2 regions of the Staphylococcus sp. GW823-FHT05F06 genome follow, and region 1 is predicted to be linked to the other one. Evidence: riboswitches for the same ligand, from Rfam matches in the RefSeq annotation. Region 1 holds a riboswitch; the other holds the start of a gene.
What was found. Region 1 has a riboswitch for FMN ahead of AC1Q7N_RS02570 (ECF transporter S component). Riboswitches for the same ligand answer to the same signal wherever they lie in the genome.
Positions count from the first base shown of each region.

Region 2: it holds a riboswitch for FMN, as region 1 does, so the genes downstream of both, ribD (bifunctional diaminohydroxyphosphoribosylaminopyrimidine deaminase/5-amino-6-(5-phosphoribosylamino)uracil reductase RibD) here and AC1Q7N_RS02570 (ECF transporter S component) in region 1, are expected to answer to the same signal.

Region 1 is NZ_JBXAHW010000002.1:209,660-213,952, reverse strand. It holds gene AC1Q7N_RS02580 (YpbB family protein) at 1-654, opposite strand, end outside; gene AC1Q7N_RS02575 (ferredoxin) at 763-1,011, shown strand; gene AC1Q7N_RS02570 (ECF transporter S component) at 1,416-1,955, opposite strand; FMN riboswitch at 2,018-2,153, opposite strand; gene AC1Q7N_RS02565 (ATP-binding protein) at 2,547-4,293, opposite strand, start outside.
Region 2 is NZ_JBXAHW010000013.1:6,157-10,449, forward strand. It holds gene AC1Q7N_RS08985 (FAD/NAD(P)-binding protein) at 1-1,159, shown strand, start outside; FMN riboswitch at 1,308-1,446, shown strand; gene ribD (bifunctional diaminohydroxyphosphoribosylaminopyrimidine deaminase/5-amino-6-(5-phosphoribosylamino)uracil reductase RibD) at 1,595-2,638, shown strand; gene AC1Q7N_RS08995 (riboflavin synthase) at 2,645-3,277, shown strand; gene ribB (3,4-dihydroxy-2-butanone-4-phosphate synthase) at 3,290-4,293, shown strand, end outside.

The DNA.
Region 1 (4,293 bases):
TAATGGTGAAAGAATGATAGCTTGAGAAAGTATTGGATATTTCGTTGAATCTTTTAATTGATTCAATATGTCAATCAGTTCATTCATTTCTCGTTCAAATAATTCTGATTGTGGTATACTCTCAATTAAACTTATTTGTTGTCTAGTATACATGGATTCCTCATATCCTTGTAAATAATAATGAAGAAATGTATGGTTATATTTATTATTTAAATTCTCAAATAATAAATATATTTCGTCTATAGTATTTGATACTTGATTTGATTCAATGACCTGATGATAAAGTTGTTTAACCCTTTGTTGGATATAGGTATTTTGAACGATTGGAATAAATGTATTTGACTCCTTGCGTGTATGAGATAACGTTTGGATAAGTAATTGTATGCAACTAAAGGTTTGAGTGAGACTATCATAAGTGTATTGTGGATGTATTTTTACTTGAATTGATTTTTTAAAATCATCCTTTTGGAGTATAAATTGCTCAAAAGTTGAATACTTTAAGTTAGGTAAACTATGATATAATGACAAAAGTTGTTGGCTTGACGCATCGAAAAACGTTTGGTGTGACTTCTTGCCTGTTAAAATATTATAGATACTTTTATTGGTTTTGTAGTTAAATGCATGACTCATAGCGTATGATAGTATATTGTACAAATTAAACCCTCACTCTATAAAACGAATAAATTGAAATGTAATCTATCGATGTCTACAATTGTATTTATAATACTAGTGTAGCATTTTTATCAAAGGAGGCGAATAAATATGGCAAAATATACAATCGTTGATATGGATACATGTATAGCATGCGGTGCTTGCGGTGCAGCTGCTCCAGATATATATGATTACGATGATGAAGGTATTGCATACGTAATCCTTGACGATAACCAAGGTACTGCTGAAGTGCCTGAAGAGTTATATGAAGATATGGAAGATGCGCTAGAAGGTTGTCCTACTGACTCAATCAAAATTGAAGACGAACCATTTGATGGTGACGCACTGAAATTTGAATAATATATGATTCTTAGAATACATAAAAATTAATCTAAATGATTTATTACTATTTATAGTATACAATTTGTATGAGAATTAATTTTTAAGGTAACTAGCCATAAACAATAAAATAATCAGCTATTAGATGAATTGATCCCCAAATGAATTGTTTAATATGATTCATTTGGGGTTGTTTATTAGGAACTAATGATGACATTTTATATGGCTCTTTAAAACCAGTGTTCTATTTGATAAGAAATTTAAAAACATAATACCTTAAAACGTTACGCTCACTATTGTTAAATTTTTTATGAGTTACACTTTCTTTATATCTTCAGTAATAGTATAAAGATAAAGACAATGTCCAATTTTGAATATGAACATTGTCTTTATAATAGATAAATAAAAAAGGTTTTAAATGTTTTTTATTTGATGATATGTCTTAATCTTCTAAATAACAGCACAAATATAATGGAAATGATTATGCCTTTAATTAAATTAAAAGGTATGACTCCAGACACAATAACAATTTTTACGTTATTAAGCACATCACCTAAATTAAATATCATTCCATATAATGGAAGTAACACAAAATAATTTAAGATGCTCAAAACAATAGTCATAACGATTGTACCTGTAATTAATCCATAAATTAAAGAACGATTATTTTTTCTTTTTCTATAAACATAGTATGATGATAGCAAAAAGCTGACGCCTGCTAAAAAGTTAGCTACTGGTCCAACAGGATCCCCTATATTGAATAGAAAATTTAAAATATTTTTGATGAGTGCAACGATAATCCCAGCAATAGGACTTAAGAGGAATGTTGCTAATAACGTCGGTACATCACTAAAATCGAGAGTTAGATACGGTGGTATAAATGGCAATGGAAACTTGATGAAAGTTAACACAAACGCTACCGCACTTAACATACTAATTGTAATCAAACGTTTGTTTTGTTGCATATATAATTTTCTCCTTCCATTCATCTTACTTAGAAAAGGAGGAAATTTGAACAACAAAAAACCTCCATCTTCTCCCATCCAGACTATACTGTCGGCTTCAGACTCTCACTGAATCAAGACAAAGCAAAAATTAATACGTTGTCGTCGCAGGCTTAGATTACTGCCGGTTGGGAATTACACCCTACCCCGAAGATGAATATATCAATTTTATTTTAAATTTATATTACATGATTAGTTTTAAAAACTCAATATTTCTGCTTACGGTTAATATAATGTTTTGACATTAATAACAAAATATGAAATCAATATATAACATGAATTTAAGTTTTAACACATAAAATATTTACAAATAAATAAATAGGCTTTATTGATTCTGAAATTATGTCTTTAAACTTGTAGAAGTTATTCAAATAAAATGATAATTAAATTTATGTTCAATTTAGTTATCTACTGATTATATACAAAAAAACGCCTGAGACATCACTCTGAGTCGCAGGCGTTTTTCATATATTATTTTTGATGTATTGCGTTATAATTTCTCTGTTTTCAAAAGAATCATTGAAACTGACAATTTATGATACTTTTCAGTTTCTAACTAATTTGTTTTGATTTAGGTAGTCTAATAATAAATGAAGTACCTTTGCCTAATTCGCTCTCAACATCAATACGTCCCCCGTGTTCTTCAATAATCATTTTACAAATGAAAAGTCCTAATCCGGTGCCTTGCTTACCTCTTTTTCGAGCAGCGTCCACTTTATAAAAACGGTCAAATACTTGTTTCAGATGTTCCGGTGCTATACCAGTGCCTGTATCAGTTATTGTTAAAATATTGAAATCTGAATCTTCATCAATAGAAATCTTTATAGAATCACCAGCTTGTGTATATCTTGTTGCGTTATCAATTAAATTAGTTAACACTTGGTCCATTCTATCCATATCATAGTTCCATAATTGTTCGTCATTATTAGAATCAAACGTCATTGTTAAACCTAATTCTTCACTTTGCATGCGATATTTAGACTCCATTTTATCAAGAAGGTGTTGAATAGGTTGTAATTCCTTCTCAACTGATAATCCTTCAGCATCCATACGAGCTACATTTAGTAATTCATTGACTAAACGATTAAGTCGCTTAGATTCATCTAAAACGATTGCTAATGAGTCACGTATTTCATCTGGTTCGGTAACTATACCGTCTACTATGGACTCAGTGTAACCCTGTAATAAAGAGATTGGCGTACGTAATTCATGTGATACATTTGCTATAAAATCTTTTTTCATTTGATCAAGATTATGTTCATTTGTCATATCACGGATGACCATGACAATACCACTTCTACCATTTGTTTGAATTCTATCTATATAACTGGAGATAAATACATAGTACCTTGTATTAATTTCTAATTCTAAATACTCATTCTGTTGTGATTCAAATGTTGCTTCAATTTGCTGTTCAATAGATTCTTTTGAAAAATCATCAATGTGACGCATAATATCATCAGCCATCTTGTTTGACAATATGATTTCACGTTGATTATTAATGCCTAGAACGCCTTCTACCATAGAGTTTAATAATGTATCTCTTATATTCTTAGATGAAGAAATTGCTTTGATATGTTCTTGAATTTCTACGTTCATGTTGTTAAATGCACGTGATAAATCACCTATTTCATCTTTAGTAGCGACAGTTGAAATTTGACTATAATCCCCTTCAGAAACTTTTTGTGCTTGTGTTTTTAATTGACGTAAGGGTTTCGTTATTCTATTAGATAAAAAGAATGCAAATATTGTGCTTGCTATAGTAAATATAATAGCAGTTATTAATATAATAATTGTAATAGCATTATTTGTATCTTCGATAGATTTCAAATCTTTATATATAAAAACACCACTATAATGACTTTGAGCACCTTTTTGAGCTTTCATTGGGTATCCTAGCAAAAGATAAGATTGAGAATTACCTTTATTTTTTATTGTAATATTTTGAGTTTCATACTCACCTTCTTTAAACACTTTTTTAAATTTAGTACTCTTTTTTATTTCATTAAACATTTGTTTTTTAGTGTCTTTATACGATGAGTCTGGTTTCTCGCTCATGTCTTTCATAATAATGAGGCCACCCGGTCCATCACCATCAATGAGTGTTTGGCTATTTTGGATAGCTAATGTTTTGTTATGAGACTTCTCAACAAGTGAACTAATTCTTTTGGCATCTTCTTTAATTGCATTTTCTGTTTCTTGCGTAAAGTAATATTGTATAAAAGTGATTAATGAAACACTTAATAAAATTAAAACTGTCGCTACTATTAAAATAATAGTTAACCACAGTTTTATAACA
Region 2 (4,293 bases), on a different contig from region 1:
TGATAATTTAACTATTATCAATGATAAAGTACAAGAAATTTTTACACAATCCGATGTTGATGACACAGATTTAAAATATCATGTATGTACATGTGATGATGAAAAAGAATGGCGTGAATACGATTATTTATTTTTAACTTTTGGAACTTTTAGTTACCATGACCCTTATGATTTGAAGGGAACTAAAGGCTATATACAAACGCCGTATCCTACATATCATACACTTGATAATGTTAAAGATTCAGATCGAATCGTGATTATTGGAACAGGGTTGGCTAGTTTAGATGCTGTGAGATATGTAGCTGCACATCATCCATCTTTACCCATTACTATGACAAGTCGTTCTGCAGCATTGCCAAGTGTTAGAGGGAAAATGACTAAAATTCAGTTTACGCATTTAACTAAATCACGATTTAATGGAATTATGAAAAATCACTTTGGTAATGTACCATTAGAAAAAGTAGTTTCATTATTTTTAAAAGAATGTGAAGATTATGGAATAGATTTTAAAAAACTTATTTATCGTAGAACCGGAAACCATGTCAAAGACTTGGAGTATGATTTAAATCATGAAGAAGAAATGGGGATATTCCAAAGTATCATTGAACATTTAAAAGAAAATTTAAACTGGATTTGGAATAGTTTGAGCGTTAAAGATCAAGAAACTTTTAATCGTAAATACACTAAAATTATTCAGTTAAATTCTAATCCAATGCCTCCTAGAACAGCTCGTTTACTTATCAAGTTAATACAGAATAATGAACTTGTCATTAAGAAAGGGCTAGAAGACATAGTCCATAAAAATAATCAATTTATGTTGAAGTATAACGACACTACGCAAAATTATGAGTTGTTTGACATCGTTATTAATGCAACGGGCTCTAAAACACATCTTTCTCAATTAGATGAGGATGATCAATTAATTTTAAACTTAGAAAATAGACAAATTGTTCAACGTCATCCTATGGGTGGCATTCAAATTATCCCAGAAACAAATCAAGTCATAAGCCCTAGATATGGAACCTTAAAAAATGTGATTGCAATTGGACAAATGACCAACGGTGTCAATAAACTTAGAAATGGCGTAAAGATGATTGTTAATCAAGTTGTTGATACAGTATCTCAATTATATATAACACAGGAAAATAGAAATAAGTAATATGCATTAAGCGTGTTTGTGAGTTTAATATATTCTCATAAAATCATTTAATAAAGTAAGCTATAAAATTGTATTTTAAATTTAAATATAGTAAGATTTACAATGTAGTGAAGAACTACTGGACTCAATTAATCATAACAATTTCATATATTTCTTTCGGGGCAGGGTGAAATTCCCAACCGGCAGTAAATTGAGCCTGCGACCCACTAATATTGTTTTTGATGTTAGTGGCTGATCTAGTGTGAATCTAGAGCCGACAGTTAGAGTCTGGATGGGAGAAAGAAGTTGAATTATCGACTTACACAAATTCGTGTAGTTATGATAAGCGTATTGTATACTTATGTGCAATTTTAAGTATGCTAATAGGCTTATTTAAAGATATAGATATCTCCTTATGCCTACAGTATAGGTATAAGGTTTTTTTGAGGTGATCAATTGAGTAGATTTATGGATGATGCTATTCAATTAGCAAAAATGGTAAATGGACAAACAGGTGTTAATCCACCAGTAGGATCCGTTGTTGTTAAAAACGGTAGGATTGTAGGTTTAGGTGCACATTTAAAAAAGGGAGATAAACATGCCGAAGTACAGGCTATTGAAATGGCAGGTTTAAATACCCAAGGTGCTACCATATACGTTTCATTAGAACCTTGTACACACCATGGTTCAACGCCACCTTGTGTGGATAAAATCATTGAAGCGGGCATATCTAAGGTCATCTATGCTGTTAAAGATACTACTTTAGTAAGTAAGGGTGACGAGATTCTGAGAGAAGCTGGTATAGAGGTTGAATTTCAATATAATGAAAATGCAGCTGCATTATACCGTGACTTTTTTACTGCTAAAAGAAACGAAGTTCCAGAAGTAACTGTAAAGGTCTCATCTAGTTTAGATGGTAAACAAGCAACAGACTTTAATGAAAGTAAGTGGATAACAAACAAAGAAGTTAAAGAAGATGTTTATCAATTAAGACATGAGCATGATGCAGTTATTACTGGGCGTAGAACCATTGAAGCAGACAATCCATTGTATACAACCAGGGTTCCTGATGGAAAGCATCCGATTCGAGTTATTCTTTCTAAGAAAGGTCAACTCGATTTTAATCAACAAATATTTAAAGATACTGCATCGGAGATATGGATTTACACTGAAAATGAAAAATTAAAAACAAATAAAAGTTTTATTAAAATAATAAATATAAGTAATTGTGATACAACGACAATATTACAAGACTTATATCAAAGAGGTATTGGGAAACTGCTAGTCGAGGCAGGCCCAAATATTACATCTCAATTTCTCCAATCCAAACATCTAAATGAACTCATTTTATATATAGCCCCGAAATTAATTGGTGGTTCTGGCAAACATCAATTTTATAAGACTGACGAGGTCATTGATTTGCCTGAAGCAACTCAATTTGAAATTGTTGATTCCAAGTTAATTAATCAAAATTTAAAATTGAAATTACGAAAGAAGTGAATGTCTATGTTTACAGGTATCATTGAAGAAATAGGTACTGTACAACAAGTTCGCTCTGAGCAATCAGTAAGAACGCTTGAAATTAAAGCACAAAACATTTTAGTTGATATGCATATTGGTGATTCAATAAGTGTTAACGGTGCATGTTTAACTGTGATAGATTTCACTGACTCAAGTTTTTCAGTTCAAGTCATCAAAGGGACTGAAAACAAAACATATCTTGGAAGTGTTCAACGTAATACAGAAGTTAATCTCGAAAGAGCCATGAGTGGAAGTGGGAGATTTGGTGGACATTTCGTGTTAGGTCATGTTGATGAGCTTGGAACAATTTCTAAAATCAATGAAACTGCTAACTCAAAAATTATTTCTATTAAAACAACTAAAAACATTTTGAATCAAATGGTAAAGCAAGGTTCTATAACTGTAGACGGAGTTAGTCTTACTGTATTTGATTTACATGATTATACTTTTGATATACATCTTATACCAGAAACACGTCGATCTACTATTCTTTCATCTAAAAAAGTGGGCGACAAAGTGCACTTGGAGTCTGACGTACTATTCAAATATGTTGAAAACATCATGAATCAAAATCAATCGCAGTTAACAGAAGAAAAGCTTAGAGCATTTGGTTTTTAGGAGGAATATAACATGCAATTCGATACAATTGAGTTGGCTATAGAGGCTTTAAGAAATGGAGAGAGCATTATTGTAGTTGACGATGAAGATAGAGAAAATGAAGGAGATCTTGTAGCTGTTACGGAATGGATGGATGATAATACCATTAATTTTATGGCTAGAGAGGGTCGTGGTCTGATTTGTGCACCAATTGATAAATCTATAGCTGAAAGATTAAAACTACAATCTATGGAGCAAAATAACACTGATATTTATGGCACACATTTTACTGTAAGCATTGATCATTATAAAACTACTACAGGAATCAGTGCACATGAACGTACACAAACGGCTAGAGCACTCATAGATGAAAATACTAATCCTGAAGATTTTCATCGTCCGGGGCACTTATTTCCACTTATAGCAAAAGAGAATGGTGTGTTAACACGTAATGGTCATACTGAAGCTGCCGTAGATTTGGCACGGTTAACAGGAGCACAACCAGCTGGAGTAATCTGCGAAATTATGAATGATGATGGGACAATGGCTAAGGGTGAAGATCTCCAGTCATTTAAAGAACGCCACCATTTAAAAATGATTACTATAAAAAGTTTGGTTGCTTTTCGTAAGGCTGTTGAACTTAATGTTAATCTTAAGGCAAAGGTCAAGATGCCAACAGATTTTGGTCATTTTGATATGTATGGATTTACAACGGATTATAGCGATGAAGAAATCGTTGCTATTGTTAAAGGAGATTTAAAAAGCAATCCTAATGTACGTATGCATTCTGCTTGTCTGACTGGGGATATTTTTCATAGTCAAAGATGTGATTGCGGGGCACAACTTGAAGCGTCAATGAAATATATTGACGAACATGGTGGAATGATTATTTATTTACCTCAAGAAGGTAGAGGAATAGGGTTAATTAATAAGTTGCGCGCATATGAGTTGATAGAAAAAGGTTATGATACAGTTACTGCAAATCTTGCTCTTGGTTTTGATGAGGATTTGAGAGATTATCATGTTGCAGCTGAAAT